DNA from 4 places in the Bradyrhizobium sp. CCBAU 21365 genome. Region 1 is predicted to be linked to each of the others. Evidence: predicted binding sites of a transcription regulator. Region 1 holds the regulator's gene; each other region holds the start of a gene.
The links. The regulator PhoB, encoded in region 1, activates phosphate uptake and scavenging genes when phosphate is short. The targets are predictions, from matches to a motif close to TGTCATNNANCTGTCAT.
Positions count from the first base shown of each region.

Region 2: XI02_RS13115 (alkaline phosphatase) is a predicted target of PhoB. The motif match lies at 5,052-5,068, and genes of this name have one in related genera.
Region 3: XI02_RS19205 (acetoacetate decarboxylase) is a predicted target of PhoB. The motif match lies at 4,746-4,762, and genes of this name have one in related genera.
Region 4: XI02_RS37625 (esterase-like activity of phytase family protein) is a predicted target of PhoB. The motif match lies at 3,490-3,506, and genes of this name have one in related genera.

Region 1 is NZ_CP030036.1:1,182,745-1,189,987, reverse strand. It holds gene XI02_RS05530 (Hsp33 family molecular chaperone) at 1-694, opposite strand, end outside; gene argF (ornithine carbamoyltransferase) at 886-1,812, opposite strand; gene XI02_RS05520 (aspartate aminotransferase family protein) at 1,812-3,020, opposite strand; gene XI02_RS05515 (GcrA family cell cycle regulator) at 3,508-4,020, shown strand; gene phoB (phosphate regulon transcriptional regulator PhoB) at 4,258-4,968, opposite strand; gene phoU (phosphate signaling complex protein PhoU) at 5,114-5,830, opposite strand; gene pstB (phosphate ABC transporter ATP-binding protein PstB) at 5,933-6,751, opposite strand; gene pstA (phosphate ABC transporter permease PstA) at 6,748-7,243, opposite strand, start outside.
Region 2 is NZ_CP030036.1:2,853,072-2,860,314, forward strand. It holds gene XI02_RS13100 (hypothetical protein) at 1-588, opposite strand, end outside; gene XI02_RS13105 (indolepyruvate ferredoxin oxidoreductase family protein) at 805-4,278, shown strand; gene XI02_RS13110 (hypothetical protein) at 4,409-4,840, shown strand; gene XI02_RS13115 (alkaline phosphatase) at 5,158-6,738, shown strand; partial or broken gene XI02_RS13120 (aldo/keto reductase) at 6,905-7,243, shown strand, end outside.
Region 3 is NZ_CP030036.1:4,228,551-4,235,793, reverse strand. It holds gene XI02_RS19220 (MFS transporter) at 1-1,203, shown strand, start outside; gene XI02_RS19215 (carbohydrate porin) at 1,231-2,547, opposite strand; gene XI02_RS19210 (transporter) at 2,596-3,615, opposite strand; gene XI02_RS19205 (acetoacetate decarboxylase) at 3,758-4,543, opposite strand; gene XI02_RS19200 (patatin-like phospholipase family protein) at 4,805-5,968, shown strand; gene XI02_RS19195 (acyl-CoA carboxylase subunit beta) at 6,074-7,243, opposite strand, start outside.
Region 4 is NZ_CP030036.1:7,980,880-7,988,122, reverse strand. It holds gene XI02_RS37635 (mucoidy inhibitor MuiA family protein) at 1-806, shown strand, start outside; gene XI02_RS37630 (enoyl-CoA hydratase-related protein) at 976-1,812, shown strand; gene XI02_RS37625 (esterase-like activity of phytase family protein) at 2,090-3,442, opposite strand; gene XI02_RS37620 (heme ABC transporter ATP-binding protein) at 3,681-4,472, opposite strand; gene XI02_RS37615 (iron ABC transporter permease) at 4,469-5,569, opposite strand; gene XI02_RS37610 (hemin ABC transporter substrate-binding protein) at 5,566-6,516, opposite strand; gene hemP (hemin uptake protein HemP) at 6,525-6,731, opposite strand; gene XI02_RS37600 (TonB-dependent hemoglobin/transferrin/lactoferrin family receptor) at 6,984-7,243, shown strand, end outside.

The DNA of each region.
Region 1 (7,243 bases):
GCACGGAATGCGCGGAGGTGCCTTCCGGCGCATCGCCGGGATGCAGATCGGCCTGCTTGGCGCGCTCGGGCGCCCTGGGCAGGAATTGCAGCAGGATGCCGCCGGCGCGCCAGCGCAGCTTGCCGCCCTCGCCGCCGCGCATCTCCTCGCCGACCGCAAGGCGCACCCGCGTCGGAATCTGCTCCGAGCGCAGGAAATATTCATGGGCTGCCTCTTCCAGGCCGCCGCCGTCGAGCGCGACCAGTCCCTGGTAGCGGCTGGTGTTCGAGCCCTGATCGATTGTCATCGCGAGGTGGCCCTTGCCGAGCAGCTCGCCCGAGCTCTGGCCATTCTTCAGGCGCGATGCGTCGTAGCGCGCATAGGCGCGCAGCCGGTCGGGCGCCTGGAAATCGACGATCAGGAGCGACACCGGACCGTCGGTCCGGGTCTGCAGAATGAAGCGGCCCTCGAACTTGACCGACGAGCCGAGCAGCGTGGTCAGCACGATCGCCTCGCCGAGCAGCTTGCCGACCGCGGGCGGATAATCGTGTTTGTGCAAGATCTCGTCGAGCGCGGGGCCGAGCCGGGTCAGCCGGCCGCGCAGGTCCAGCGCGCCGACCTCGAAGGCCAGCACGGCATCGTCGACAGGAACCGCTGAGGGCGCGCGAACCGGCGCCTCGGGCGTGATTTTGATGTCGGGGGATTGTGAAACCATGGCGCTCTATCTGGGGTCTCGGACCGCAAAACGAAAGGGGTTCACTCAACGCGAGATCGTCGTCCCGGCACAGGCCGGGACCTATGACCACGGGATTTTGTCGCGGCACAAGGCGTCTCCCCTTGTGCCTCTTTCATCGGCCGCAGCGTATGGGTCCCGGCCTTCGCCGGGACGACAGCATTGAATGGGCGCTACGCGACCGCGTCGAAACACCAGGCCAGGATGCCCTTCTGCGCATGCAGGCGGTTTTCCGCCTCGTCGAACACCACGGATTGCGGCCCGTCGATCACCTCGTCGGTGACCTCCTCGCCGCGATGCGCGGGCAGGCAGTGCATGAACAGTGCGTCCGGCTTGGCGAGCGACATCAGCTTGGCATTGACCTGATAGGGCCGCAGCACGTTGTGGCGGTGCTCGCCCTCCTTGTCGCCCATCGACACCCAGGTGTCGGTGACGACGCAGTCGGCGCCGCGCACGGCGGCTTCCGGATCGCTGCCGAGCATGATCGGCGCGCCGGTCGCCTTGATCCAGTCGCGCATCGGCTTCTTCGGCGACAGTTCCGGCGGGGTCGCGACATTGAGCTGGAACTTGAACCGCTCGGCGGCATGCGCCCAGGAGGCCAGCACGTTGTTGTCGTCGCCGGTCCAGGCCACGGTCTTGCCTTCGATCGAGCCGCGATTTTCCTCATAGGTCATGAGGTCGGCCATCACCTGGCAGGGATGCGAACGCCGGGTCAGGCCGTTGATGACGGGGACGGTGGCGTGGGCAGCGAGCTCGAGCAGCGCGTCATGGTTGAGGATGCGGATCATGATCGCATCGACATAGCGCGACAGCACGCGTGCGGTGTCGGCGATGGTCTCACCGCGGCCGAGCTGCATCTCGGCACCGGTCAGCATGATGGATTCACCGCCGAGCTGGCGCATGCCGACGTCGAACGACACCCTTGTGCGGGTCGACGGGCGCTCGAAGATCATCGCCAGCGTCTTGCCTTCGAGCGGCTTCCTGCCCTTCTCGTGCGCCTTCAGCTTCGCCTTCATGGCGGCGCCGGCGGACAGCATGTTGCGCAGCTCGCCGAGCGGCAGCTCGTTGATATCGAGGAAGTGACGGACCGGCTTGCTCATTATCCCGCCGCCTTCTTCGGCTGCGCCGCCGACAGTACAGAGCACGCGCGCTCGAGCGCGGTGATCGACGTATCGATCTCGGTCTCGGTCACGATCAGCGGCGCCAGGAACCGCACCACATTGTCGCCGGCACCGACGGTGAGCAGCTTCTCGTTGCGCAGTGCTGCGATCAGGTCACCCGACGGCACCACCGCCTTGACGCCGATCAACAGCCCCTCGCCGCGCACCTCCGACAGCACGCCGGGATAGCGGTCGACGACGGAAGCGAGCTTCTGCTTGAGCAAGAGCGACATCTTCTGCACATGTTCGAAGAAGCCGGGTTTCAGCATGACGTCGAGCACGGCATTGGCGGCGGCGACCGCGAGCGGATTGCCGCCGAAGGTCGAGCCGTGCGAGCCGGGCGCCATGCCTTCGGCCGCTTTCGCGGTCGCCAGCACCGCGCCGATCGGGAAACCGCCGCCGAGCGCCTTGGCCAGCGACATCACATCCGGCGTGACGCCCGTGCGCTTGTAGGCGAACAGCTCGCCGGTGCGGCCCATGCCGGTCTGCACCTCGTCGAAGGCGAGCAGCAGGCCGTGCTCGTCGCAGAGCGCGCGCAGCGCCTTGAAGAACGCCTGCGGCGCCGAGCGCACGCCGCCCTCGCCCTGCACCGGCTCGATCAGGATGCCGGCGGTGTGCGGGCCGATCGCCTTCTTCACCGCCTCGATGTCGCCATGCGGCACCTGGTCGAAGCCGTCCATCGGCGGGCCGAAGCCTTCGAGATATTTCGTCGAGCCGGTCGCCGCCAGCGTGCCCAGCGTGCGGCCGTGGAAGGCGCCCTCGAAGGTGATGATGCGGTAGCGCTCGCCATGGCCCTTGGAGAAGTGATAGTGGCGGACCAGCTTGATCACGCCCTCCATCGCTTCGGCGCCGGAATTGCAGAAGAACACGAAGTCGGCAAAGCTCTGCTCGCACAGCCGCGCGGCAAGCGCCTCGCCGTCCGGGCTCTTGAACAGGTTCGACATGTGCCAGAGCTTGGTCGCCTGTTCCTGCAGCGCCTTGACCAGATGCGGATGCGCGTGCCCGAGCGCGTTGACCGCGACGCCCGAGGTGAAATCGAGATAACGGTCGCCGTTGGTTGCGATCAGCCAGGCGCCCTCACCGCGCTCGAAGCCGAGATCGACCCTGGCGAAGACGGGGAGCAGATGCGACGTGGCAGCGTTGGTCATGGCGTTCACTGACGGTTTTTAAGCCGACAATTGCCGCGCGCCTTGACGCCAGCGCAGCAACGGCCAGCTTCGGAAAACAAAACGGCCGCCTTTGCGGGCGGCACGTGGCGGGCATTCTATGCTGCGGTCGGTAAGTGTCAATCGCCACGAAGTGGCCTTCCTGCAATGCGAAACGAGCGCAATCCGGAGCATTCCGGTGCGGTGGAAAAGCCTCATCGCGATGCTTAACTGTGTGGGAACATGTGGACGCACGGCCGCGGACTCTTGCGCCAGAGTCACGCCATATTGTAGCGTTTGGCCTGTCGGGTACGACATCTCGTGCGGCGGTACTGGACCCTCTAAGTAGCCTTCGTGTCTCGCGTAAACGTTCGGGCGCAACACCGTGCCCGGCGAGGGCTAAGGGATTCTGGCCGCAGGGATATTTGTCCAGATTGGCTCGCAGCGCCGCTCCAATGATTGGCCGGCGCTACGCGAAGGGAAGAATGCGATGACTGTATTGACCTGGTCCGACGATCGCGTCGAGCAGCTGAAGAAGCTCTGGGAGTCTGGCCTGTCGGCCAGCCAGATCGCGGCGGAACTTGGCAATGTGACGCGAAACGCCGTGATCGGCAAAGTGCATCGGCTCGGCCTCTCCGGCCGCGCCAAGGCACCCTCCACGGCCGCGCCGCGGCAGCGCAAGGCCCGCCCCGCCCAGCACATGATGCGGGTAGCGCGGCCGGTGTCGCGCGGCAACACCGCGCTGGCGCACGCCTTCGAGGTCGAGATGGAGCCCGATCCGATCTCCTACGACAATGTGGTGCCGATGAGCCAGCGGCTGTCGCTGCTCGAGCTCAACGAGGCCACCTGTCACTGGCCGGTCGGCGATCCCTCGAGCCCGGAATTCTTCTTCTGCGGCGGCAAGGCGCTCGCCGGCCTGCCCTATTGCGCGCATCACTCGCGCGTCGCCTACCAGCCCGCCGCCGATCGCCGCCGGCCGTCGGCGAAACCGCAGATCAAGTGAGCACTCGGGAAAAGACGGAAGAACTCAAAAACAAATCCCCGCGAAAGCGGGGATTTTTTTTGTCCGTAGCCCATTACATCACCGGCGTCGTCCCGGCGAAAGCCGGGACCCATAACCACTAATGCGTGTTGTTAGAAAGCCGTCTGGCCACGTGCCGATTACGCCGGCCGCGGCGTATGGGTCCCGGCTTTCGCCGGGACGACGCCGGTGATGCGGCTTGCGATGGCCACGCGCCCGTTACGGCTGCGGCTCGGCCTTGGCAAAGCGGTCGTCGAGCGCGTAGCCGGCGCCGCGCACGGTGCGGATCGGATCCTGCTCGCGGCCCGGATTGAGCAGCTTGCGCAGGCGGCCGATATGCACGTCGACGGTGCGCTCATCGATGTAGATGTCGCGGCCCCAGACGCTGTCGAGCAGCTGCTCGCGGCTGAACACGCGGCCGGGATGCTCGAGGAAGAATTCGAGCAGGCGATACTCGGTCGGCCCGAGATCGATCGGGCGGCCGGAGCGCGCCACGCGGCGCTTCTCGCGGTCGAGCTCGATGTCGCCATAGGTCAGCACGGTCGCAAGCCGCTCCGGGCTCGCGCGGCGCAACAGGCCCTTCACCCGCGCCAGCAGTTCCGGCACCGAGAACGGCTTGACGATGTAATCGTCGGCGCCGGTGGCAAGTCCGCGCACGCGCTCGCTTTCTTCGCCGCGCGCGGTCAGCATGATGATCGGAAGCTGCTTGGTCTCGGGCCGCGCCCGCAGGCGACGGCACAGCTCGATGCCGGACAGGCCCGGCAGCATCCAGTCGAGGACCACGAGGTCGGGAACGCGCTCCTTCAGCCTCGTGTCGGCATCGTCGCCGCGCCCCACCGTCTCGACATCGTAGCCTTCCGCATCGAGGTTGTAGCGCAACAGCGTCGTCAGCGCTTCCTCGTCTTCGACTACCAGAATGCGTGCGCTCATCGGTTTAAGTTCTTTCTCTGTGGTGATCCGTTGCCCAGACGCAAACCGAAACGCTTACTTCCTTGAGCATAGTCCCCGCGGAAACGATTTGTCGCGAGGATCATCCAGTTTCGCTCTTGCCGGTCCCGCACTTGCCGATCATGCCTCAGTTGCCCGGCACCGTGGTGGCAAAAGTGGTCATGTCCCCCTTCGGGCGCTTGTCGGTGATCTGCTGGCCCTCGATCATGTAGAACACGGTCTCGGCGATATTGGTGGCGTGATCGCCGATCCGCTCGATGTTCTTGGCGCAGAACATCAGATGGATGCAGAACGAGATGTTGCGCGGATCTTCCATCATGTAGGTGAGCAGTTCGCGGAACAGCGAGGTGCAGATCGCATCGACCTCCTCGTCGCCCTTCCAGACGTTCATCGCCGCCGGCAGGTCGTGCGCGGCGTAGGCGTCGAGCACCGACTTGACCTGCGACAGCACGAGGTCGGTCATGTGCTCGAGGCCGCGGATCAGCTTCAGCGGCTGGAAATCGCTCTCCAGCGCCGCGACGCGCTTGCCCATGTTCTTGGCGAGGTCGCCGATCCGCTCGAGGTCGGTCGCGACACGCATCGCGCTGACGATCTCGCGCAGGTCGATCGCCATCGGCTGGCGGCGCGCGATCGTCAGCACCGCGCGCTCTTCGATGTTGCGCTGCAGATTGTCGATCTCGATGTCGGCGGCGACCACGCGCTTGCCGAGCGCGACGTCGCGACGGATCAGTGCGTCGACCGACTCGGTAATCATCCGCTCGACCAGGCCGCCCATCTCGGCGACCAGGCGCGTCAACTCCTGCAGATCGCTGTCGAATGCCTTGGCGGTATGTTCAGAAGCCATCGCTTGTCTCCCTCAACCATGATCCCGGGGATCATGGTTTCGTGTCCTGAATTTTAGCATGATCCGATCGGAAAACCGGTTCCCACTTTTCCGGATCATGCTCTAGCCGAACCGGCCGGTGATGTAGTCCTGGGTGCGCCGATCGCTCGGTGAGGTGAAGATCTTGTTGGTGTCGTCGAACTCGATCAGCTCACCGAGATACATGAAGGCGGTCTTGTCGGAGACGCGCGCCGCCTGCTGCATGTTGTGGGTGACGATCGCGATCGTGTAGTCCTCGGAGAGCTCCTGGATCAGCTCCTCGACCTTGGCGGTCGAGATCGGGTCGAGCGCCGAGCACGGCTCGTCGAACAGGATCACCTCGGGGCGCACCGCCACGGTGCGCGCGATGCACAGGCGCTGCTGCTGGCCGCCGGAGAGCGACAGGCCGGAGGCGTTCAGCTTGTCCTTGACCTCGTTCCACAGCGCGCCGCCGCGCAGCGCCTTCTCGACCCGGTCGTCCATCTCGGACTTCGAGATCTTCTCGTAGAGGCGGATGCCGAAGGCGATGTTCTCGTAGATCGTCATCGGGAACGGCGTCGGCTTCTGGAACACCATACCGACCCGCGCGCGCAGCAAGTTGAGGTCGAGCTTGGGGTCGAGAATGTTGGTCTGGTCCAGCATCAGCTGGCCGACCGCGCGCTGGCCCGGATAGAGGTCGTACATCCGGTTGAAGATGCGCAGCAGGGTCGACTTGCCGCAGCCGGACGGGCCGATGAACGCCGTGACGCGGTTGGTGCCGAGCGTCAGGTTGATGTTCTTCAGCGCGTGGTGCTCGCCGTAATAGAAGTTGAGGTTGCGCACCGTGACTTTCGGCGGCGCTTCCGGCAGCGGAACCTGGGGAACGTGGCCCGCGGCAGTCGTGGAGACGGAAAGCTCGGTCATTTTGCGGCCCTTTCGGCACCAAGGATACGCGCGCCGATATTCAACGCGAGCACGGTGAATGTGATGAGCAGCGCACCGCTCCACGCCAGCTCTTTCCAGTAGGCGTAGGGGCTCTGCACGAAGTTGTTGATGGTCACCGGCAGGTTGGCCATCGTCTTGGTCAGATCCAGGCTGAAGAACTGGTTCGACAGCGCGGTGAACAGCAGCGGCGCGGTCTCGCCGGCGACGCGGGCGGTCGCCAGCAGCACGCCGGTGATCAGACCCGATCGCGCCGCACGATAGGCGATCCGCTTGATCACCAGCGAACGCGGCAGGCCGAGCGCGGAGGCGGCCTCGCGCAGCGGATTGGGCACCAGGAGCAGCATGTCCTCGGTGGTGCGCAGCACGACCGGGATCACGATCACCGCGAGCGCGAGGCTGCCTGCGATCGCCGAGAAGCCGCGCATCGGCACCACCACCGCGCCATAGATGAACAGGCCGATGATGATCGAG
Region 2 (7,243 bases), 1.7 Mb from region 1:
AGGCTCGGTGATCACCTTGAGCTTGTCGGCCAGCGAGAACGGATAGAGGTCGCCCATGTGCTGGTCGAAATCCATCTTGATCGCCTGCCGCGGCGTCTTCATGCCGACCTTGATGTCGGCGAGGATCACGGGATCGGTCAGCGGCTTCAATTCGCCGAGCCGGTGGCTGAGCGCCGTCTCGCTGCCGTCGCCGTCGATCGAGGCGGTGCCGCGCAGGATCTCGGTGCCGTCGCGCTTGACCATCCCGATCGTGCAAACGGTCTGGCCCGGCTTCGGCTTCTCGATCTGGGCCTGCACCTCCTCGCCCTCGAACACCGGGTTGCGGTAATGCGCCGAGAGGCACCCGGTCATGAACCAGGCGCGGCCCCAGATCCGCTCGCACAGCGGCGCGAACTGGCTGAAATGGGTTGGTCCCTCGATCGTGCCGCCGCGGAAGCCGAGCTTCTGTGCGGTTGCATCGTCGTGAATCGAGGCGTGGGAATCGTAGGTCTGGGCCTGCAGCATCTGCTTCGGGCTGCGCCAGGGACCCACCAGCAGATCGCCGTTCTCCACGATTTCCGTCGTGAACGCGGATTCGACTGTAATCATCCTTGGTCTCCCTTTGCGCGCCACCGTTTCAAAGATGCCGGGGTTCGGCAAGCCTTGCAGCAGCAACAAGGCCTCGCATGCGCAACATGAGATATGTGCTGCGGCCATGGAACGGGGCTGTTCATGCATAACAAAATCAGTGCATGCTGATGCATGATCATTTCGGAAGATAATCAGACCGGTCCGGACCGGCGCGGCTGACTGACGGGGAAACTGATGGCGTTGATGGAAGTTGGACTGGACGACAAGTACCGGTTGGATACGAAACGAATCTTCCTCTCCGGTACCCAGGCGCTGGTCCGATTGCCCATGTTGCAGCGCGAACGCGACCGCGCGCACGGGCTGAACACCGCCGGTTTCATCTCCGGTTACCGCGGCTCGCCGCTCGGCATGTACGACCACGCGCTGTGGCGGGCGAAATCCTTCCTGAAGGAGCATGACATCGCCTTCGTTCCCGGCCTCAACGAGGATCTGGCGGCGACCGCGGTCTGGGGCAGCCAGCAAGTCGGCATGTTTCCCGGCGCCAAGGTCGATGGCGTGTTCGGCATCTGGTACGGCAAGGGCCCCGGCGTCGACCGCTCGCTCGACGCGCTCAAGCACGCCAATTCCGCCGGCACCTCGCCGAACGGCGGCGTGATTGCGCTGGCCGGTGACGACCATGGCTGCCAATCCTCCACCCTGGCGCATCAGAGCGAGCAGGTATTTGCCTCGGCGCTGATGCCGGTGGTCAATCCGGCGACGCTGCAGGACTATCTCGACCTCGGCATCCTCGGCTTCGCGCTGTCGCGCTATTCCGGCTGCTGGGTCGGCTTCAAGGCGATCTCGGAGACGGTGGAAAGCTCGGCCTCGATCGTCAGCGATCCCGATCGCATCAAGATCATCATGCCCGACGATTTCGAGATGCCACTGGGCGGGCTCTCGATCCGCTGGCCGGATCCGCCGCTGGAGGCGGAGCGCCGGCTGCACGGGCCCAAGATGGAGGCCGTCGCGGCCTTCGCCCGCGTCAACCGCTTCGACCGCATCGTGCTGGATTCCAAGCCGGCGCGGCTCGGCATCATGGCGACCGGCAAGGCCTATCTCGATTTGCGCCAGGCGCTCGCCGATCTCGGCATCACCGATGCCGATGCGCAGGCGCTCGGCCTGCGCATCTACAAGGTGGCGCTGACCTGGCCGCTCGAAGCGCGCGGCGCGCGCGCCTTCGCCGAGGGCCTGCAGGATGTGCTTGTCGTCGAGGAGAAGCGCGGCTTCATCGAGGACCAGCTGGTCCGAATCCTCTACAACATGGACGCCGCGAAGCGTCCGTCGGTGGTCGGCAAGCGCGACGAGAGCGGCGCGCCGCTGCTGCCGAGCGAGGGCGAGCTGACGCCGACCATGGTCGCCGCCGCCGTGGTGGCGCGGCTGCGCCGGCTCGGTCACCGCAGCCCGCTGCTGGAGCAGCGTTTGGCAAAACTCGAGGCGTTCGATCGCCCGGCCGAGGGCGTGGGCACCGCGAAGCTGCAACGCACGCCGTATTTCTGCTCGGGCTGCCCGCACAACTCGTCGACCAAAATCCCCGAGGGCAGCCGCGCCATGGCCGGCATCGGCTGCCACGGCATGGCGCTGTCGGTACCGAACCGCAACACCCAGACCATCTCGCATATGGGTGCGGAGGGCGTGAGCTGGATCGGGCAGGCGCCGTTCACCAGCGAACAGCACGTGTTCCAGAATCTCGGGGACGGCACCTACACCCATTCCGGCTTGCTGGCGCTGCGCGCGGCGGCCGCGGCCGGCGTCAACATCACCTACAAGATCCTCTACAACGATGCCGTGGCGATGACCGGCGGGCAGCCGGCCGAGGGCGGCTTTACGGTGTCGCAGATCGCGCATCAGGTCGCCGCCGAAGGCACCAGGAAGCTTGCGATCGTCTCCGACGATCCCGACAAATATCCCGCCAATTATTTCCCGCCCGGCGCGACCATTCATCATCGCCGCGAGCTCGACGCCGTGCAGCGCACCCTGCGCGAGATCGAGGGCCTCACCGTCCTGATCTACGACCAGACCTGCGCCGCCGAGAAGCGCCGCCGCCGCAAGCGCGGGCTGTTCCCCGATCCGGCCAAGCGCGTCTTCATCAACGAGCGCGTCTGCGAGGGTTGCGGCGACTGCTCGGTGGCGTCGAACTGCGTCTCGGTGCAGCCGCTGGAGACCGAGCTCGGCCGCAAGCGCCGCATCGACCAGTCGAATTGCAACAAGGATTTCTCCTGCATCGAGGGCTTCTGCCCGAGCTTCGTGATGGTGCAGGATCCCAAGCTGCGCAAGGCCGACCGCACCGCCGCCGATCCCAAGGCGTTGTTCGCCGATTTGCCGACGCCGCCTGCGAGCGCGCTGACGAACCCCTACAACATCCTGATCACCGGCATCGGCGGCACCGGCGTCATCACCATCGGCGCCCTGCTCGGCATGGCCGCGCATGTCGAGGGGCTCGCCTGCTCGACGCTCGACTTCACCGGCCTGTCGCAGAAGAACGGCGCGGTCATGAGCCATGTCCGGCTCGCGCCCGCCTCCGACATGCTGACCACGGTGCGCATCGCGCCGGGCAACGCCAATCTGATCCTTGGCTGCGACCTCGTCGTCGCCACCAGCGTGCCGGCGTTGAGCCGCGCCGAGCGCGGCGTCACCCGCGCCGTCGTCAACGCCGATCTCTTGCCAACCGCGAGCTTCGTGATCGATCCCGATATCGACTTTGAAGCCAGCTCGATGCGCGATGCGCTGAACGGCGCGGTAAGACCTGATGATCTCGACATCCTCGATGCGACGGGGCTTGCCACCGCGCTGATGGGCGACAGCATCGCCACCAACGCCTTCATGCTCGGCTTTGCCTTTCAGCGCGGCGCGATCCCGCTGTCGCTGGAAGCGATCCTGAAGGCGATCGAGCTCAACGGCGCCGCGATCGAGATGAACAAGACCGCGTTCTCGTGGGGCCGGCTCGCCGCGCACGATCTGCAGCGCGTGGTCAGCGCCGCGCGCTTCAAGAGCGCCGGTGCTGCGCCGGCCAAGAAGACGCTCGATGAGGCGATCGCCTTCCGCGCCAAACTCCTCACCGACTATCAGGACGCGGCTTACGCCAAGCGTTATCTCGACGACGTCGCGCGCGTCCGCACCGCCGAGACAGCGGCGGCGCCCGGCTCGCAGGACCTGACCGAAGCCTTCGCAAAGGGCCTGTTCAAGCTGATGGCCTACAAGGACGAATACGAGGTCGCGCGACTGTATTCCGACGGCGAGTTCAGCAAGGCCTTGAGGGAGCAGTTCGAGGGCAACTCCGGTCTGAAGGTCTTGCTGGCGCCGCCGCTGCTGGCGCAGCGCGATCCCGTCACCGGGCGGCTGCAGAAGCGTGAATTCGGTCCGTGGATTTTCACCGCGTTCGGCGTGCTCGCGAAGCTGAAGGGCCTGCGCGGCACCGCCTTCGACGTCTTCGGCTACACCGCGGAGCGCAAGATGGAGCGCGCATTGCCGGTCGAGTATTCGGCGATGATTCTGCGTCACCTCGACGGCAGGAAGCCGCTCGACTTGCCGCGCCTCGTGGCGCTGGCCAAGGCCGCGGACCTCGTGCGCGGCTATGGCCACATCAAGGAGGGCAACGTCGCCCGCTACCGCACCGAATGTGCGCGGCTGGAGCGCGCGATCGGCCAGCCGCTGGCGCAGGCGGCCGAGTAGGCAACCGGGGGAACTTTCCACAGCTGCCTTGGTTGACCGGTAACCCTGCCCGCAACCAGCGGCTGGATTCGCGCGGCCGGGGCTCCTAGATGATGGGTGTTCTGTTCGAGTGATTTCAGGAGGCCGTTTGATGGTCCTGAAAAACGCTTTTGTTGCAATCGTTTGCGCCGCGTGCCTGACCTGGGGTGGCGTGGCGTTTGCCGACGAGTACGGCCCCAGCGAGTTCTTCAGCCTCGATCTCTCCAAGGCGGTGCTGTCGCCGAAGCGGCTTGGCCCGCCGGCGCAGTTCGAGCCGGTTCCGGTCGAGGCGAAGGCCGACCACGGTCCCGATCAGCATGCGAATGTCGAGCCGCAGGTCGAGGAGACGAAAGTCGCGCCAAAGAAAGCCGTGCGGACCACCAGGGTAACCGCGCCGCACGAGCGGAAGCGCGCGGCCGCGCAAATTCCCGCCCGCGCCAAGCTCGCGCGCCGCCACTCGAACCCGCTCGATGCGGAGGCCCGCGACACACGGATCCAGACCTGGCCGTGCCGCACCGGCGGCATCTGCAACTGGCATCGGTGAGAGCGTCCGCCGCGCGTCTGCTTTCTCACTCGCGCGTCAATCCTTAACCCGTCATCCTGAGGTGCGAGCGGAGCGAGCCTCGAAGGATGAATCGGCCGCAGGCGGGGCCGTGCATCCTGCGAGACGGCCGCTTCGCGGCCTCCTCGGGATGACGGGCTTGGCGTTGAGCGCTCCACGCCTAACGATACCCTTCCGATCTCCATCTCCCCCGAGTCATCCCGCCGTCGCAAAACCGTCGGCAGAGAGTCAAGAAACCGTAAGGCTGGAGTCAAGGAGCGCAGGCAAAACCTTCGTTGCGATTCGACGAAGGTTATTCGATGCCGACAGCGAACTCCGCGAGGCGGCGAGGCCTCACCCGGCGTCAGCTTCTGGTGCGCTCGGCGTCGACCGCCGCGCTGGCGGGATTCGGCGCGCTGGCAAGACCATATCTGAGCCGCGCCGCGGATCGGCCCGCGATCGCGGGCATCCAGTCCGGCGACGTCGCAAGCGATTCCGCTGTCATCTGGGCCCGCACCGATCGCGCGGCGCGGATGCGCATCGAATGCGCGGCGGTCGAAAGCTTCGCCACCATCCTGCGCGCCGCGTCCGCAGACGCGCTGCCTGAACGCGACTTAACCGCCAAGCTGCTGCTCGACGGCCTGCCGCCGGGCCAGGACCTGTTCTATCGCGTCAGCTTCGAGGACCGTGACGGCACAACGGGCGAAAGCCGGGTCGGCCATTTCAGCACCGCGCCGGCCGACCGGCGTCCGGTCTCGTTCATCTGGTCGGGCGACGTCGTCGGGCAGGGCTGGGGCATCGACCCCGCGCGCGGCGGCTTGCGCAGCTATCGCACCATGCTGGACGAGCGCCCGGACTTCTTCATCCATTCCGGCGATCACATCTATGCCGATTGCACGGTGCCGTCGGAGCAGAAACTCCCCAACGGTGAGGTCTGGCGCAACATCGTCACCGAGGAGAAATCCGCCGTCGCGCAGAGCCTCGACCAGTTTCGCGGCAACTACAGATACAACTGGCTCGACGAGAATTTCCGCGCCTTCCTCGCCGAGGTGCCGATGTTCGCGCAATGGGACGACCACGAGGTGGCCGACGACTGGTCGCCGCTCGGCACCGCCGATGCGACCGGTTACGACGCGGAGGGCAGCTCGCGTCTGGTGGCGCGGGCGCGGCGTGCCTTCCACGAATTCATGCCGATGCGGCTGATGCCGGAGCGCGATGGCCGCGTCTACCGCAAGATTCCCTACGGGCCGCTGCTCGACGTCTTCATCATCGACATGCGCTCGTACCGCGATTCCAGCTGGAACAAGCAGGGCGATCCGGAGCAGGCCTGCATCCTCGGCCAGAGCCAGCTTGCCTGGCTGAAGCGGGAGCTGGTGGCGTCGGATGCTGTGTGGAAGGTGATCGCGGCGGACCTGCCGATCGGCCTCGTCAGCCTGGATGCGGTCGCGCTCGGCGACGGCCCGCCCGCGCGGCGCGAACACGAGATCGCCGATCTGTTGTCCTTCATGAAGCGCGCCGGGGTCCGCAATACGGTGTGGCTCACCGCCGACATGCACTACACCGCCGCGCATCATTATGATCCGAACCGCGCGGTGTTCCAGGAGTTCGAGCCGTTCTGGGAGTTCGTCTCCGGCCCGCTGCATGCCGGCACTTGGTCGCCGGGCGAGCTCGACAACACCTTCGGCCCGAAGGCGATGTACCAGAAGGGCTGCTCGGTCGAGCAGGGCGACAATCTCGCGCCGTGCTTCGGGCTGCAATTCTTCGGCCGCGTCGACATCGACGGCAAGACCGGCGTGATGACGGTGACGCTGAAGGACGTCGACAACCACGAGCTCTGGTCGGTCGATATCGAGCCGCGGCCGGACGCGCGGCCCGGCCAGATCATGGCGCAACACATCTAGCGCCGTCTCTAATCCCGTCGCGACATCTTGATTGCCGGCGTCTTGCCCGAAGGGCGGGTTTGCGGGCAGACTGCATGTCGCAGTCCTGCCAATTTCATTCCCACGAAACGATTTGCTGGCGTGACGTCGTCGATGGCATCGGCGTCCCACGCGTCAGGAGCTATCCATGGAAAATCTGCAGACACAGGGCATCAGCCTGCCGCAGCTCGGGCTCGGCACCTTCCGCATGCAGGGCGATACCTGCCGCGCGGCGGTCGAGAGCGCGCTTGGGCTCGGCTATCGGCATATCGACACCGCCGAGATGTACGGCAATGAAGAGGCGATCGGGGCGGCGATCGCTGCCTCGAATGTCGCGCGCAAGGACCTGCACGTGACCACCAAGGTCTGGCACGAGAACCTGGCGCCGGATGCGATCCGGACGCGTTCGACGCCAGCCTGAAGAAGCTGCGGCTCGATCACGTCGATCTCTATCTGGTGCACTGGCCGTCGCGGAGTATGAAGCTGC
Region 3 (7,243 bases), 3.0 Mb from region 1:
ACCGTCGGCGCGCCCGGCGTGTTCATCGTGCCGCTGCAGAAGGAGTTCGGCTGGTCCACCGCCGAGATTTCCTCCGCGCTGTCGATCCGCTTCATCCTGTTCGGGCTGATGGCGCCGTTCGCCGCCGCGCTGATGAACCGCTACGGCCTGCGCAACGTGACGCTGGCGGCGCAGCTGATCGTGGTCTCCGGACTATTGGCCTCGCTCGCCATGACCCAGGTCTGGCAGCTCATCCTGCTGTGGGGTGTCGTGATCGGAATCGGCACCGGGATGACCGCGCTGGTGCTCGGCGCGACCATCGCGGCGCGCTGGTTCGTGGCGCGACGCGGCCTCGTGGTCGGTATCCTCACCGCGAGCGTCGCGACGGGACAGCTCGCCTTCCTGCCCCTGCTCGCGACGCTGACCGAGCGCTACGGCTGGCGTGTCGCGCTTGGGCTGGTCTGCGTCATGCTCGCCGTTGCCGCCTTTGCCGTGCTGATGGTGATGCGCGACCGGCCGAGCGACGTCGGCCTGCGTCCGTTCGGCGATGAGGGCACCGCGCCGCTTCCCGCGCCGCCGCCGGCCAATGCGCCGATCGTGGCCGCAGCGCTCGGCACGCTGCGCGACTCCGCGAAATCGTCGGTGTTCTGGATCCTGTTCGCGACCTTCTTCGTCTGCGGCGCCTCGACCAACGGCCTGGTCCAGGTTCATTTGATCCCGATGTGCCTCGACTACGGCATCCCGCAGGTGCAGGCGGCAAGCCTGCTCGCCGCGATGGGGATCTTCGATTTCTTCGGCACCATCGTCTCGGGCTGGCTGTCGGACCGCTACGACAACCGCTATCTGCTATTCTGGTATTACGGCCTGCGCGGCCTGTCGCTGCTGTTCCTGCCGTTCTCCGACTTCACGTTCTACGGGCTGTCGCTGTTCGCGATGTTCTACGGCCTCGACTGGATCGCGACGGTGCCGCCGACGGTGCGCCTCACCGCGCAGCGCTTCGGCGCCGAGCGCGCCAATCTGGTGTTCGGATGGATCTTCGCCGGCCACCAGCTCGGCGCAGGCGCCGCCGCGTTCGGCGCCGGATTGTCGCGCACGATCTATCAAAGCTACCTGCCGGCGTTCTTCATTGCCGGCGCGCTGTGCATCTTTGCCGCGCTGACCGCGCTGGCGATCGCGCGGCCGCAGCCGAAATCGGTGGCGGAGCCGAAGCCGGTCGCGGCCTGAAGCCGCTGCCTGCGCGACGAGCGCCGGTCAGTACGACAGGATGGTGCGCAGCCCGAACACCACGCTGTCCTTGATCCGATGCGTTTGCGTCGGATCGTTGGGATCGACGGCGCCGCCGCCAGGATGGGTGATGTATTGAAACATCGGCTGCATGGTGAAATTCGGGTTCACCACATGCTGGTAGGTGATTTCGAGGATCGCCTCGTAGTCGCGGATCGGATACGGCGTGCCCGTGAAGATCTGGGTGTCGCGGTCGAGCGCGCGCGCGGCGTCCGAAATCCTGGCATAGATCGCGGCGATGCCGAACCGATCGTCCGGATAGGTCTCGCTGAAGCCGGTGAACAGGAAGCCGCCGTCGACATAGGTGCTGATCAGGTTGCGGTCCGACGGGCTGACCGAGGCGCGCATGAAGAACGCGACGCCCTTGTCAGCGTCCGGCCTGGCGCGCGCAAGCAGCTGCTCATAGACCATGAAGATGCCGTTGTCCCGCCGCAGCCATCGCGTGTCGCCGGAGCTGTCGGGATCGGCGAGCGACAGCCCGTCGGCCGAGAAGCGCTGGTCGGCGAACGAGCCCATGTGATACCAGGCGCCGCCGGTGATGGTCGCCGGCAGCCTGCTCTCGCCGATCTCGAACTTGTATTTGAGCTGGCCGATCCACCATGGCGGATCGTTGACGCGAAAATTCAGCCCGTGGGCGTTCAAGATCTGCGGATCGTCGGTCCCCTGCGGCGGCGAAGCCGAACCGTCGAACAGAGCCAGATAGGCGGTGATGCGGTCGGACAGATTGGCCTTGATCCGGATGCCGGGCACGGCAAGTGGCGGCGACGGTCCGCCGGTCGGCAGAATGGTGCCGACAATGCCGGGCCAGCCCAGCGCCGAATTGATGAAGATGTCGTCGTACTGGCTGTCGATGAACTCGACGTCCGAGCCCTGCTGGCCGACGCGCACCGAGAGTTTGCCGCCGAGCAGCTTCTGCTCGATCCAGAATTCATAGAGCCGCGTCGCCGGCAGCGACTCGACGCCGGACACCAGGAACAGGTTGCCGACATAGCTCCGCGACAGCCCGTCGCCGTGGATCTGGTACATGTTGGCGTGGAGGGTCGCGCCGGTCCAGCCCATCACCTTCTCGAGGTCGATGGTGGTGCCGAGATCGAGACGGCCGGTATAGACCGCGCCATTGCTGACGCCGCCGGAGGCGTCGGAGAACCCCTCACCGATATAGGTCAGGCTGAACTGGTAGCCGGCCTCCTCGAGCGTAGCGCGGGTATCGGCGATCCGATCGGCGACGGGCTTGTCTTCCGCATGCGCCGGCGCGCCGAGCGCGAGGGCCGCGGCCACCAACATCGCGCGGGAAATAACTCTGCACATCGGAATTGCCGCGGTGCGCTCGCGCTATTTGACGATGCCGAGCCGCCGCATCAGCAGATAGGCCAGCAGCGCCGACCCGACCAGAAGGCCGGCCGCGACCAGGAATCCGCTGTCGACGTCGGTCAGCGGCAATCCCTTGGTGTTCATGCCGAAGATGCCGGTGACGAGCGTCGGCGGCAGCAGCATCATGGTGACGACGGACAAGGCGTGGAGGTGCTTGTTGCTCTCCTCCTCGAGCTTGAAGCGCAGCTCCTCCTCCAGCAGGCGGCTGCGTTCGTGCAGTTCGACGATGTCGTGGTCGAGGCCGTCGAGCCGCTGCGCGAGCTTGCCGGCCTGCAGCCGCAGCGCCGGGCTGAGATTGTCGGTGTTCTTCTGCTCGAGGCGATGGAACAGCACGCGCAAGCCCGCGAGCTGGCGATGCAGGCGCACACAGGTGCGGCGCATCCGGCTCAGATTCTTGCGCAGCTCGGATCCGGTATCCTCGGCGAGCACCCGCTCCTCGATCGCGTCGATATCGGTGCCGATCTTGTCCGCCATGCGGTCCATGGTGTCGGCGATCTCGTCGACGATCTTCTCCAGCAGCGCCGCGACGCTGCTGACGCGATGGCCGCCCTCGAGCACGCGGCGCGTCGCATCGGCGGAGCACAGCGCCTGATGGCGGCCGCTGATCAGGAGACGCTCGGTCATCGCAAAGCGGAGAAAGCCGGTCTCCCGGGTCGCGGCTTCAACATCCCGCACCAGGTCGGAAAAGACGCCGTAGACGCAATTGTCGACGACGTGGATCTGCTGGAAATTGTCATTCGACAGCAAGAGGTCCCGCGCGAGCTGCGGGATGTGCATGTTGGCGAGCCATGCCCGGGTGCGGACGTCGGTCAGGTTGAAGTGCAGCCACAGCCTTCCGTCATGGCTCGGCTCGATCGGCGCATCGATCGGAAGCGCCTCGGCGCGGCCGTCGTGATGCAGGCGGAACGCCCAGACCAGACCGGGGACCGCCTCGCGGGTCAGCAGCGACCCGACCGGAGCGGGAGGTGGATTAGCCAGCATGGCCGGCCCCCAGGGCAATCGACAACGCAACCGCGCGAAATAACATGTTCAAGACCTCGGCCACGCGCAACGCTGAGCAAGCGCGTCCCCTCGACGCAACATAGGAGGACGCGCCTGTTACAGTTTTATGTCAGCGACCGCCCTACTCCGCGGCCAGGCCTGTCGGCGCCGCCGCCTCCGCGGCCTCCTTGTTGTAGTCGTGCACGACGCGGCCGAACGGCAGCGTCAGATCGGCGAGGAAGTGATGCGCGCCGACGACACGCTTGACCGGGAAATCGGCGACCGGTGCATTGACATGCGGCACCAGATGCAGCCGGCCCGGTCCGATCCAGGAGCCCTTGACGACGATGTCGGTCAGGTTGATCGCGACCAGCTGGCAGACCTCGAGATGACCGTCGACGCCGGGGATCATCTTCAGATTAACTTGCGTCTTCGAAAGCGTGGCGCGGGTGACGTCGCCATTGCCTGCCATGCTCTCGTGCTTGTAGCCCATCGTGCCCATCGCAACGAGCTGGCCGGCATATTCCAGCGTGCCGGTCAGCGTGTCCTTGACGATCTCGAGCTTGGGATGGGCGTACTTCTTCGGAAAGCCCCAGATCTCGCGGCCGGCCGCGATCGGCGGATCATCGTCGAGATACATCTGGCAGACGAAGTTGACCTCTTCGCCATGCAGGCGCGCGGGGATCACGAGGCCGGACTCGGTGTAGCTGCCGAAGCCGGAGCTGTCAGGCATCTTGATCCATTCGTAATGCACGATCGCCTGCTCGATCGGCTCCAGCGGCTCGGGCAGGCCGGCGCGGATCAACTCCGGATCGGTCTCATAGGTGATGACGAGGAATTCGCGATCGATGAAGCGATACGGACCGGCAGGATAGCTCGGGCCGGCGGCCGGCATGGACGGAAGCTTGAGCAGATCTTCCCTGCGCATCGCAATAACCCCCTGTTTGAAAAATTTGCCCGGAAGCTAACGGCCGAGATTGACAGCGATGTGAGGGATTTCCGTCAGGTGCATGACCTCGGTTACGCCTGCGCGACCCAGGTTGCGCTTGCGTGACCCGCGTCGCGCTGCCGAGGCCAATGCTAACCATGCAGGCAGGCATGCCGGATGCGCCGAGCGTGGGCGCCGCAATTGTCATCACCTCGTCATCGGCGCGCTGAATTCTCGCCGCGAATTTTTGGAGTGTCTGATATGGACGCGCGAACCCCGCATTTCGACGATATCGATCACGCGACGCCCGGCTGGCGTCCGGAAGGCTGTGATCGCGTGGCCTTGGTCCTGCAGGGCGGCGGCGCACTCGGCGCCTATCAGGCCGGCGTCTATCAGGCGCTGCATGAATCCAACATCGAGCCCGACTGGGTGTGCGGCGTCTCGATCGGCGCAATCAACTCGGCGATCATCGCCGGCAATCCGCCCGAGAAGCGGCTGGAACGGCTGCACACATTCTGGGATCGCATCACCAGCCGCAAGATCTGGCACTACACGCCGGACGGCGACATCTTCCGCAAGGCGCGCAATCTCACCAGCTCATGGCTGACGACGACGCTCGGGCAGCCCGGCTTCTTCACCCCGCATCAGACCAATCCGTGGTTCAGCCAGGCCGGCGCGCGCACCGCCACCAGCTACTACGACACCACGCCGCTGCGCGAGTCCTTGCTCGAGCTGGTCGATTTCGACCGCATCAATTCCAAGACAATGCGCTTCGCGGTCGGCGCGGTGAACGTGCTCTCCGGCAACTTCATCTATTTCGACAATGCCCATGACGAGATCATCGCCGAACACATCATGGCGAGCGGCGCGCTGCCGCCGGCGCTGCCGATGGTGAAGGTCGGCACCGATCATTTCTGGGACGGCGGCATCGTCTCCAACACGCCGCTGCAGCATCTGCTCGACCAGGAAGACAACATGAACTCGCTGGTGTTCCAGGTCGACCTGTTCTCGGCGCGCGGCGCGCTGCCCCGCGATATCCAGGACGTGATGGCCCGGCACAAGGACATCATGTATTCGTCGCGTACCCGCTACAACACCGACGTCTATCGCAAGACCTACAATCTGCGCACCGCCCTGCACAACGCGCTGGGAAAAATCCCCGACGATCAGCTCTCGGACGAGGAGCGCCAGCTCAAGAAGGCAAACGCCCGGCTGCCGGGCATCACGCTGTTGCAGCTGATCTATCAGCAGAAGGCCTACGAGGGCGACGCCAAGGACCACGAATTCTCCGGCACCTCGATGCGCGAGCACTGGGTGAGCGGGCACGAGGACACCAAGCGCTCGCTGAAGCGGCGCGAATGGATCAAGATGCCCGAGAACGGCATGGGCATCGTGATCCACGACGTGCATCGGGAGGCGGAGTAATTACGTGTCGTCATTGCGAGGAGCGCAGCGACGAAGCAATCCATACCTCAGCACATGGTGATATGGATTGCTTCGCTACGCTCGCAATGACGATTGAGGCGCCGCTTACGGCCGCGTCGACATGTTGCTCGGCGGCCCGGCCTTGCGAATCGGTTCGGCGAGGCGCGCGAACTCGCAGAGCAGCGAGCGTGTCTTGCGCGGGTCGATCACCTCCTCGACCCAGAACTTCTCGGCCGAGCGGAACGGCGAGCGCAGCTTGTTGAGGCGATCCTCGATCTCGCGCAGCTTGGCGGCGGGATCGGCGGCCGCATCGATCTCGGCGCGATAGGCCGCCTCGATGCCGCCCTCGAGCGGCAGCGAGCCCCAATAGGCCGACGGCCACGCATAGCGCATCGAGAAGCGGTTGGCCGGCTGATGCACCACGCCGGCGACGCCGAAGGCGTTGCGGATGATGATGGTGCACCACGGCACTGTGCTCTGGTTGACCGCCGCCATCGCCCGCACGCCGTGGCGGATGGTCGCCGTCTTCTCCGCCTCGAGCCCGATCATGAAGCCGGGGCAGTCCATCAGATAGACCACCGGCAGATGGAAGGTCTCGGCGAAGTCGACCCAGCGCACCACCTTCTGGCAGGCGTCCGCGGTCCACGAGCCGCCATAATGGAACGGATCGCTGGCGAGCAGCAGCACCGCCCTGCCCTCGAGCCGCGCCAGCCCGGTGATCACAGGCCGGCCGAAATTGCTCGCGACCTCGAAGAACGAGCCTTTGTCGACGACGGCATCGATGATCGGCCGCATCTTGTAGACCTGCTTGCGGTTGCGCGGCACGGCTTTCAGCAGCGATTCCTCGGCACGCTCCGGATCGTCGGCGCAGGGAACGGTCGGCGGCAGGTCGTAGACCGACGACGGCAGATAGGACAGGAAGCGCCGCGCGTAGTCGAACGCCTCCTCTTCGGTCTCGACGGCCTGATCGATCGCGCCGGCGCGGGTCTGGATGTCGGCGCCGCCGAGCTCCTGCTTGGTCAGATCCTGCCCCAGGCGCTTCACCACCGGCGGGCCGGCGACGAACATCGCGGAGCTCTTGGTCATGACCGAGTAATGCGTGGCGGCAAGCCGCGCGGCACCAAGGCCCGCGACCGAGCCGAGCCCGAGCCCGACCACGGGCACCTGCGCCAGATTGGCCAGTATGTACCAGTAAGCACGCGTGCCGCCGACGCCGCCGGGCAGATTGGCCGCGCCCCTGGTCTCGATCGTCTTCACCGAGCCGCCGCCGCCCGA
Region 4 (7,243 bases), 2.7 Mb from region 1:
CGCTGATCGTGCAATATCCGCAGCCGCCGCGGCCGCTGGCGAAGCTTTCGGGAGAGGCCAGCATGCGGTCGCGCGAGGCGCTGGCACCCGCGCCGGCCGCCGACGCGGTTCAGCAGTTCCGCTTTGGTGGGGGACGCATGGACGAACTGGAAGCCACCGCCGAGGTCGGCGCCTTCCAGGCCACCTTCAGGATCCCCGGCCGCGTCAGCGTTGCCGCCAATGAGGGCGCCAAGAGTCTGCGCATCTCGACGGCGACTATCACGCCCGATCTCGCGGTTCGCGCCGTTCCGGTGATCGACCCGACCGCGTTCCTGGAAGCGAGCTTCGTGCAGGCCGACGATGCGCCGCTGCTGCAGGGGCAAATCTCGATCTACCGCGACGGCATCTTTGTCGGCCGCAGCCGGATGGCCACCGCCGCCAAGGACGAGACCGTGCGGCTCGGTTTCGGCGCCGACGACAAGGTCAAGATCGAGCGCACGGTGGTGAAGCGCAACGAGGGCTCCGCCGGCCTGATCGTGACCACGTCGAAGACCGACGAGCGCGCGTTCAAGACCACGGTGCGCAACGGCCACGACTTCCCGATCAAGGTCGCGATCCAGGATCAGCTCCCGGTCAGCGAGAGCGACGATATCGTGGTCGAGATGCTGCCGCCGTCGACGCCGGCGACGACGACCAATCTGCGCGACAAGCGCGGCGTGCTGGAATGGGCGTTCGAGGCCAAGGCCGGCGAAGTCCGTGACGTCAATTTCGCCTGGCGGATGCGTTGGCCGAAGGACAAGGGCGTCGTGATGGTGCCGGCGGGCTAGAGCCCGTGCCGGGCTCTTGCGTTGTTGCTTGACGCGTTTTCTTCACGCGAACCGGAACCCACCTCGCGTGAAAACGCTATGAGGGACCTGCGTCATCTGCCGATGACAACCCTCCCGATCTCGGGCATCACTTTGCCAAAGGCAACAAAGCCTGAGATCGGGAGGATCCATGAGCTACCAGCACATCATCGTCGATGATCCGCGTCCGCGCGTCCGCCGCATCACGCTGAACCGCCCCGAGAAGCGCAACGCGCTGAACAACCGCCTGCGCGGCGAGATCTTCGAGGTGCTGGAGCAGGCCGACCGCGATCCCGGGATTTCGATCTCGATCCTGCGCGGCGCCGGACCCTGCTTCTCGGCGGGTTACGATCTCTCCGCCGACAACCGCGTCGACCAGCCCTATCATTCGGCATCCGGCCCCGGCCAGTGGTCGCGCCATGTCGTCGAGGGCTGGTTCTCGATCTGGGATCTCGCAAAGCCCGTGATCGCGCAGGTGCACGGCTACTGCCTCGCCGGCGGCACCGAGCTCGCGACCGCCTGCGACGTGGTCTACGTCGCCGACGACGCCCAGATCGGCTATCCGCCGGTGCGGCTGATGAGCCCGCCCGACATGCAGTATCACCCTTGGCTGGTCGGCATGCGGCGCGCCATGGAATTGATGCTGACGGGCGACGCGATGTCCGGCCGCGAGGCCGCCGATTGGGGCTATGCGACCCGGTCGTTTCCGCTCGCCGAACTGGAGGCGAAGACGCTGGATTTCGCCGAGCGCGCGGCCAAGGTGCCGATCGAGCTGCAACAGCTCAACAAGCGCAGCGTCCACCGCGCGATGGAAATCATGGGCGCCCGCGCCGCGATCCGCGCCGGCACCGAGATCCAGGCGCTGGCCTTCACGACCGAGGCCAGCAAGGCCTACATGGCGGGCTTCCGCCGCGATGGCGGCAGTGTGAAGGCCCAGCTCGACCAGCGCGACACGACGTTCGGGGATTACCGGACGAAGAAGGAGTGAGGATCACGTAAGCCGCGTGCTGAGCTGTATCACCGTCACCCTGAGGCGGCCGCAAAGCGGCCGTCTCGAAGGGCGGCGGCCCGGCTGTCTCCGTGCGGCTGCATCGTGGCCCGTGCATCCTTCGAGGCTCGCCCAGCGGCGCAATTGCGCCGCAAGGCTCGCACCTACAGCGACAAAGGCGAAGCCTTTGCTTGTCCCTTGAGCTCGGGCGCCTCTGGAATACTGGGTCGCCCGGTCGAGCCGGGCGACGACACTGTTGTGGGTGGCGAGCGCCCCTTCACTTCGCCTTCAGGAAGTCGCCGACCTCGAGCAGCATGAACTCGTCGTCATCGGCCTTGTTCGGGTCGCGGCTCGACGAGAATGGCAGGTTGTTGTCGTTGCCGACGATGATGTGGGTCTCGTCGACCCGGTCGACATTCTCGATGGTGAAGAACGGGAAGGTGTAGACGCCGTCGTTGAGCGGCTTGCGGGCCTTCTTGTTGGGATCACGGATCTTCATCAGGTCGATATGGGCGATCTTGCGCACCGGCTTGCCGACGTTGGCGTCGGACAGCTCGATCTTGTAGACGCGCTTGAACTTGGCGAGGTCGGGAAAGCAGTTCTCGCCGCGCTGGCCTTGCGGGCAGGCCTTGTCGGCGGTGCCTTCGCCATTGTCGCGTTCGATGACGAGGCCCTGAGCCGGATCGATCATGTTGAAGTCGCCGATCGCATTGCCGTTCTGCTCGAACACGTACTGCCAGTAGCGTCCGGTGAACTTCTCCGCCGCGACGTCGAATTCCAGGATGCGCGAGGCTTCCTTGCCGTCGACCTTCTCCCAATCCTTCTTGTCGGCATCCCACAGCGGGCCTTCGAGCAGGCCGTAGAGGAACTTGCCGTCCTTGGAGGAAGCAAAGCCTTCATAGCCCTTGGAGCGGCGCAGGTTGACGTTGGTATAGGAGGCGCCGGGCGCGCCGGGTGACTGCACCGCCCAATGATCCGGCGAACGCACCGGCTTGCCGTCGGCGACGGTCTCGAACACGGCGAGGATCTTGCCGGTCTTGTCGGCCTTGAGGATGTAGGGCCCGAACTCGTCGCCGATCCAGAAAATGTCGTTGATGATCTGGAAGCCCTCGGTGTCGAAATCGGCACCGGTCAAATAGCGCTTGGCGGTGTCCTCGTGCACGATGCGGAACGGCACCTTCCTGTCGGGATCGTGCAGGAACACGGTCTCCTGACGCTCGATCTTGCCGTTCGCCCAGTCGATCTTGTGCCGGTTCAGGTACAGCATCGAGTCGGCCGAGTTGTAGCGCGAGCCCATGCCGTTGTCGGTGATCACCCAGAACGAGCCGTCGGGCATCACCTTGATGCCGGAATGGCCCTGCAGCGGCTGGCCCTTGAACGGTAGCGACACGCCGGTCGGCCGCTCATAGGACTTGCCCATTACGGTGCCGATGGCGTCGACGCGCTTGCCGGTGGTGTATTTTCCCGAAGTCTTCAGATCGTTCGGGGCGTCGGCGGGGGCGTCGATGAAGCTCTCCGCCGGCATCACGGCATGTCCTGCCAGTGTCGCCGGGAATTCGCCCTCGCTCTGCGCGAACGCCGATGTGGCGAGCAGGATCGAGGCGACGGAGCAGAGCAGGGACAGGCGCATGGTTGATCTCCCAAAGGATAAACGATGCGGTGTTCTCCGAGCCGCCTGTTACAACCGGCTGACAGTTTTGTGAACCGCGGATGTTGCGGCGGGATAAGGCTTGCGGCGTTACGTCGCCTCTCTCCGTCATGCCCGGCCTTGTGCCGGGCATCCACGTCTTTGTTGCAGTTAGAGAGGTAAGACGTGGATGGCCGGGACGAGCCCGGCCATGACGAATAACGGGACCATCGTGAGGCGGTTAGATCGGCCGCGTCGTTTGCGGCAGCAGGAACGGCACGCCGTCTCCGGTGTAGGCGATCGCGGCGTCGATCTCGAAGATCTCGCGCAGCGTCTCGGCTTTCATCGCCGCCGCGCGGTCGCCGTCGACGGCCAGCCGGCCGCGGTGCAGCAGCAGGACCCGGTCGGCGAACCGCATCGCGAGGTTGAGGTCGTGCAGGATCGCGATCACCGCGGTGCCGCGCGCGGCGCGCCGTCGCGCCGTTTCGACCAGGTCGATCTGGTGCCGCAGATCGAGGCTCGAGGTCGGCTCGTCCAGCAGCAACAGTCCGGGTCCATGCAGCGCTTCGCCGCAGGCGAGCTGCACCAGCACGCGGGCGAAATGCGCCCGCTGCTGCTCGCCGCCCGACAGCGTCGGCAATTGCCTGAAACGGAAACGCGCGAGCCCGACCTCGTCGAGCGCCGCCTCGACCAGCGCCCGCGCCACGGCGCGCGGGCTTTCGCCGGCGCCCATGCCGACGATTTCCTCGACGGTGAACGGGAAGGTGACGTTGACGTGTTGCGACAGCATCGCGCGGTGCTGCGCCAGCGCGCGTGGTCCGTAAGTTTGCAGGTCGCGCTGCCTCAGCCTGATCGTCCCGCGCGACGGACGCAGGTCGCCCGACAGCATCCGCAGCAGGGTCGATTTGCCGGCGCCGTTGGGACCGACGATCGCGAGCATCTCGCCGGCACCGATCTGCAGCGACACCGCATCGACCAGCGTCGTGCCGCCGACCGTCATCGACACCGACTGCGCTTCGAGCAGGGCCGTCATAGCGACACCAGTCCGCGCTGCCGCAGCGGCATGGCGAGGAAGAACGGCGCGCCGATCGCCGCGGTCAGGATGCCGATCGGCATTTCCGCGGGCGCCACGATGGTGCGCGCCACGGTGTCGGCGCCGACCAGGAGGATGGCACCGAGCAGTGCGGACGCCGGCAGCAGCAGCCGATGCGCGGGCCCGATCACCAGCCGCAACAGATGCGGCACCACGATGCCGACGAAACCGACCACGCCGCAGACCGAGACCGCGACGCCGGTCATCGCCGACACCAGCACGATCGAGATCCGCTTCAGCCGTTCGACGTCGACGCCGCTGTGAAACGCCTCGGCCTCGCCGAGCACCAGCACGTCGAGCCTGCGCGCGATCGAGAGGCAGGCGACCAGCGCCACCGCCAGCACCGGCGCCAGCGCCGTGAGCTTGCTCCAGGTCGCGCCGCTGAGCGAGCCGAGCAGCCAGAAGGTGATGTCGCGCAGCTGGCGGTCGTCGGCGACGAACACCAGAAGGCCGATGCCGGCATTGGCGATCGCGGCGATCGCAAGCCCGGCCAGCAGGAAGATCGCAATCGATGTCCGGCCGCCGCGGCTGGCGATGCCGTAAAGCACGATGGTCGTGATCAGCGAGCCGGCAAAGGCCGCGATCGGCAGCAGCTGGTGCTGCAGGAAGCGCAGGCTTTCGCCGAGATGGCTGTCGGTGAACACGATCGCAGCTGCCGCGGCGAACGCGCCGCCGGAGGAGACGCCGACCAGTGCGGGGTCGGCGAGGGGATTGCGGAACAGGCCCTGCATGATCGCGCCTGATACGGCAAGCAGTCCGCCGACCATCGCCGCCGCTGCGATCCGCGGGATGCGGATCGACCACACCACGAGCTGGTCGCGTGCGAGCTGCGGGTTGGCGACACTATCAGCCCATAGCCCAAGCGCTGCCGGAAGCCGCGCCATGGGAATGCCGGCGGCCCCGACCGTCAGGGCGACCAGCGCGGTCGCTGCGAGCGCCGCAAGCAGGCAGAGCAGGGTGAGTGTCGCCGCCGGCCGCAGCGACATGCCGGCGCGCCGTTGTTTCGCTCGTCCGCGGCGATCGGCGAGCCCGCTCATTGCCGGCAATTCGCGGTCAGCGCTGCCGGCTTGAAGCTGTCGGCCTCCGGCGCCAGCGCCGGATAGAGCTTGACCGAGAGGTCGCGTGCCGCGGCCGCAGTGCGCGGTCCGAAGCCGAGCAGATAAAGGCCTTCCATCGAGATGAAGGCCTTGTTGGCCGCGACCGGCGTCAGCGCGAAGGCCGGATGCGCGAACACGGCATCCGACGTCAGCGAGTCCTTGCCGCGATCGATCGACAGCACGACATCCGGTTTCGCCGCCACGATGGCCTCGTCATTGACCGGCTTGTAGCCGTCGTAACCGTCGATGGCGTTGACGCCGCCGGCAAGCCGGATGATCTCGTCCGCGGCGGTCTTGTGGCCCGCGGCCATCGCCCGGCCATTCAACAGCGACATCACGAACATCACGCGCACCGGCTTCGTCACCCTGGCGCGCAGCGCGCGCAGTTGCGCGAGATCGCTCCCCACCGCCGTGGTCAGGCAGGCAGCGCGCGGATCGGCACCCATGGCGTGGCCCACCAGCCTGATCTTCTCGACCAGCCCGGCCTCCGAGAACGTCTCCGGCACCAGCACCAGCGGCACCTTCGCCGCCTCGAGCACGTCCATGGTCTCCTTCGGCCCGGAGCCCTGCACTGCGAGCACCAGCGACGGGTGCAGGCCGAGCACCCCCTCCGGCGACAGCTGGCGCATGTAGCCGACGTCGGGCTTCTCGCGCAGCGCGGCCGGCGGGTAGAGGCTGGTCGCATCGACGCCGGCGATGCGGTCCTCGAAGCCGAGCGCATAGAGGATCTCGGTGATCGCGCCGCCGATCGAGACGATCCGCGACGGATTGTCGATCACGACGTCGCGGTCGCGTGCGTCATGCACGGTGATGCCCTCGGCCGTCACGGCTTCGATCGGCAGCAAGCAGGAGAAGGCGAGCAGAGCGAGCGTGCGACAAATTGTCATCGGGGCCGTCACTTCGTGAGGATCAGCTTGTTCTGCGAGGTCAGCCGCAACCGGTAATGTTCTTCGCCATGCATGATGATGATCTCGCGCTCCGCCGCGAACAGGTCGCGACTGTCGAGACGATTTCCGCGCATGATCAGCGTTTTGGCTGCGCCGGATGCAGGCTCGGTCTGCTTTCCGGCTGCGCCGATATTGTCTCCGGAAGCTGCGGACATATTGTGGTGCTGCGCCTGCGAAAATTTTCAAACGGTGTTTGCTTGTATAAGCGGGCGAAGGCGCATTCCAACGGCTGCACTTTACAATCGATATAAACAGCGCCGCCGCATTCTTGACCGTTTTGTTGCCGGCTCGTAACCAATCCTCACGCGATGCAGGCCGGTGGCTTGATCGCGATGTAGCCAGCAAGCCGCTCGTCAGAGAGCGCACGCCAGCCAAACCAGACAAGCGATGATCAGGCTGGGGCTAGAATGGCTGACGGGGCTAGGGTTTCGCGCGCCCTGATTTTGGGCGCGTCGGTGTTTTCATTTACGGCGGCACTGCCGGAGCGCGGGTTCGCACAGGCCGCCGATCCGTCGGCTGCGCGTCCTTCGACCGAGCGGCCGAAGCAGGCCAAGCGGAAGCCGAAGCCGGCGGCCGAAGCTCAGGCGGCGCCGGCGGCGATGAATGCGCAGGCGCAGATCGGCGCGGTGCCGGTGCAATCGCTCGACACCATCACGGCGGTGGCGTC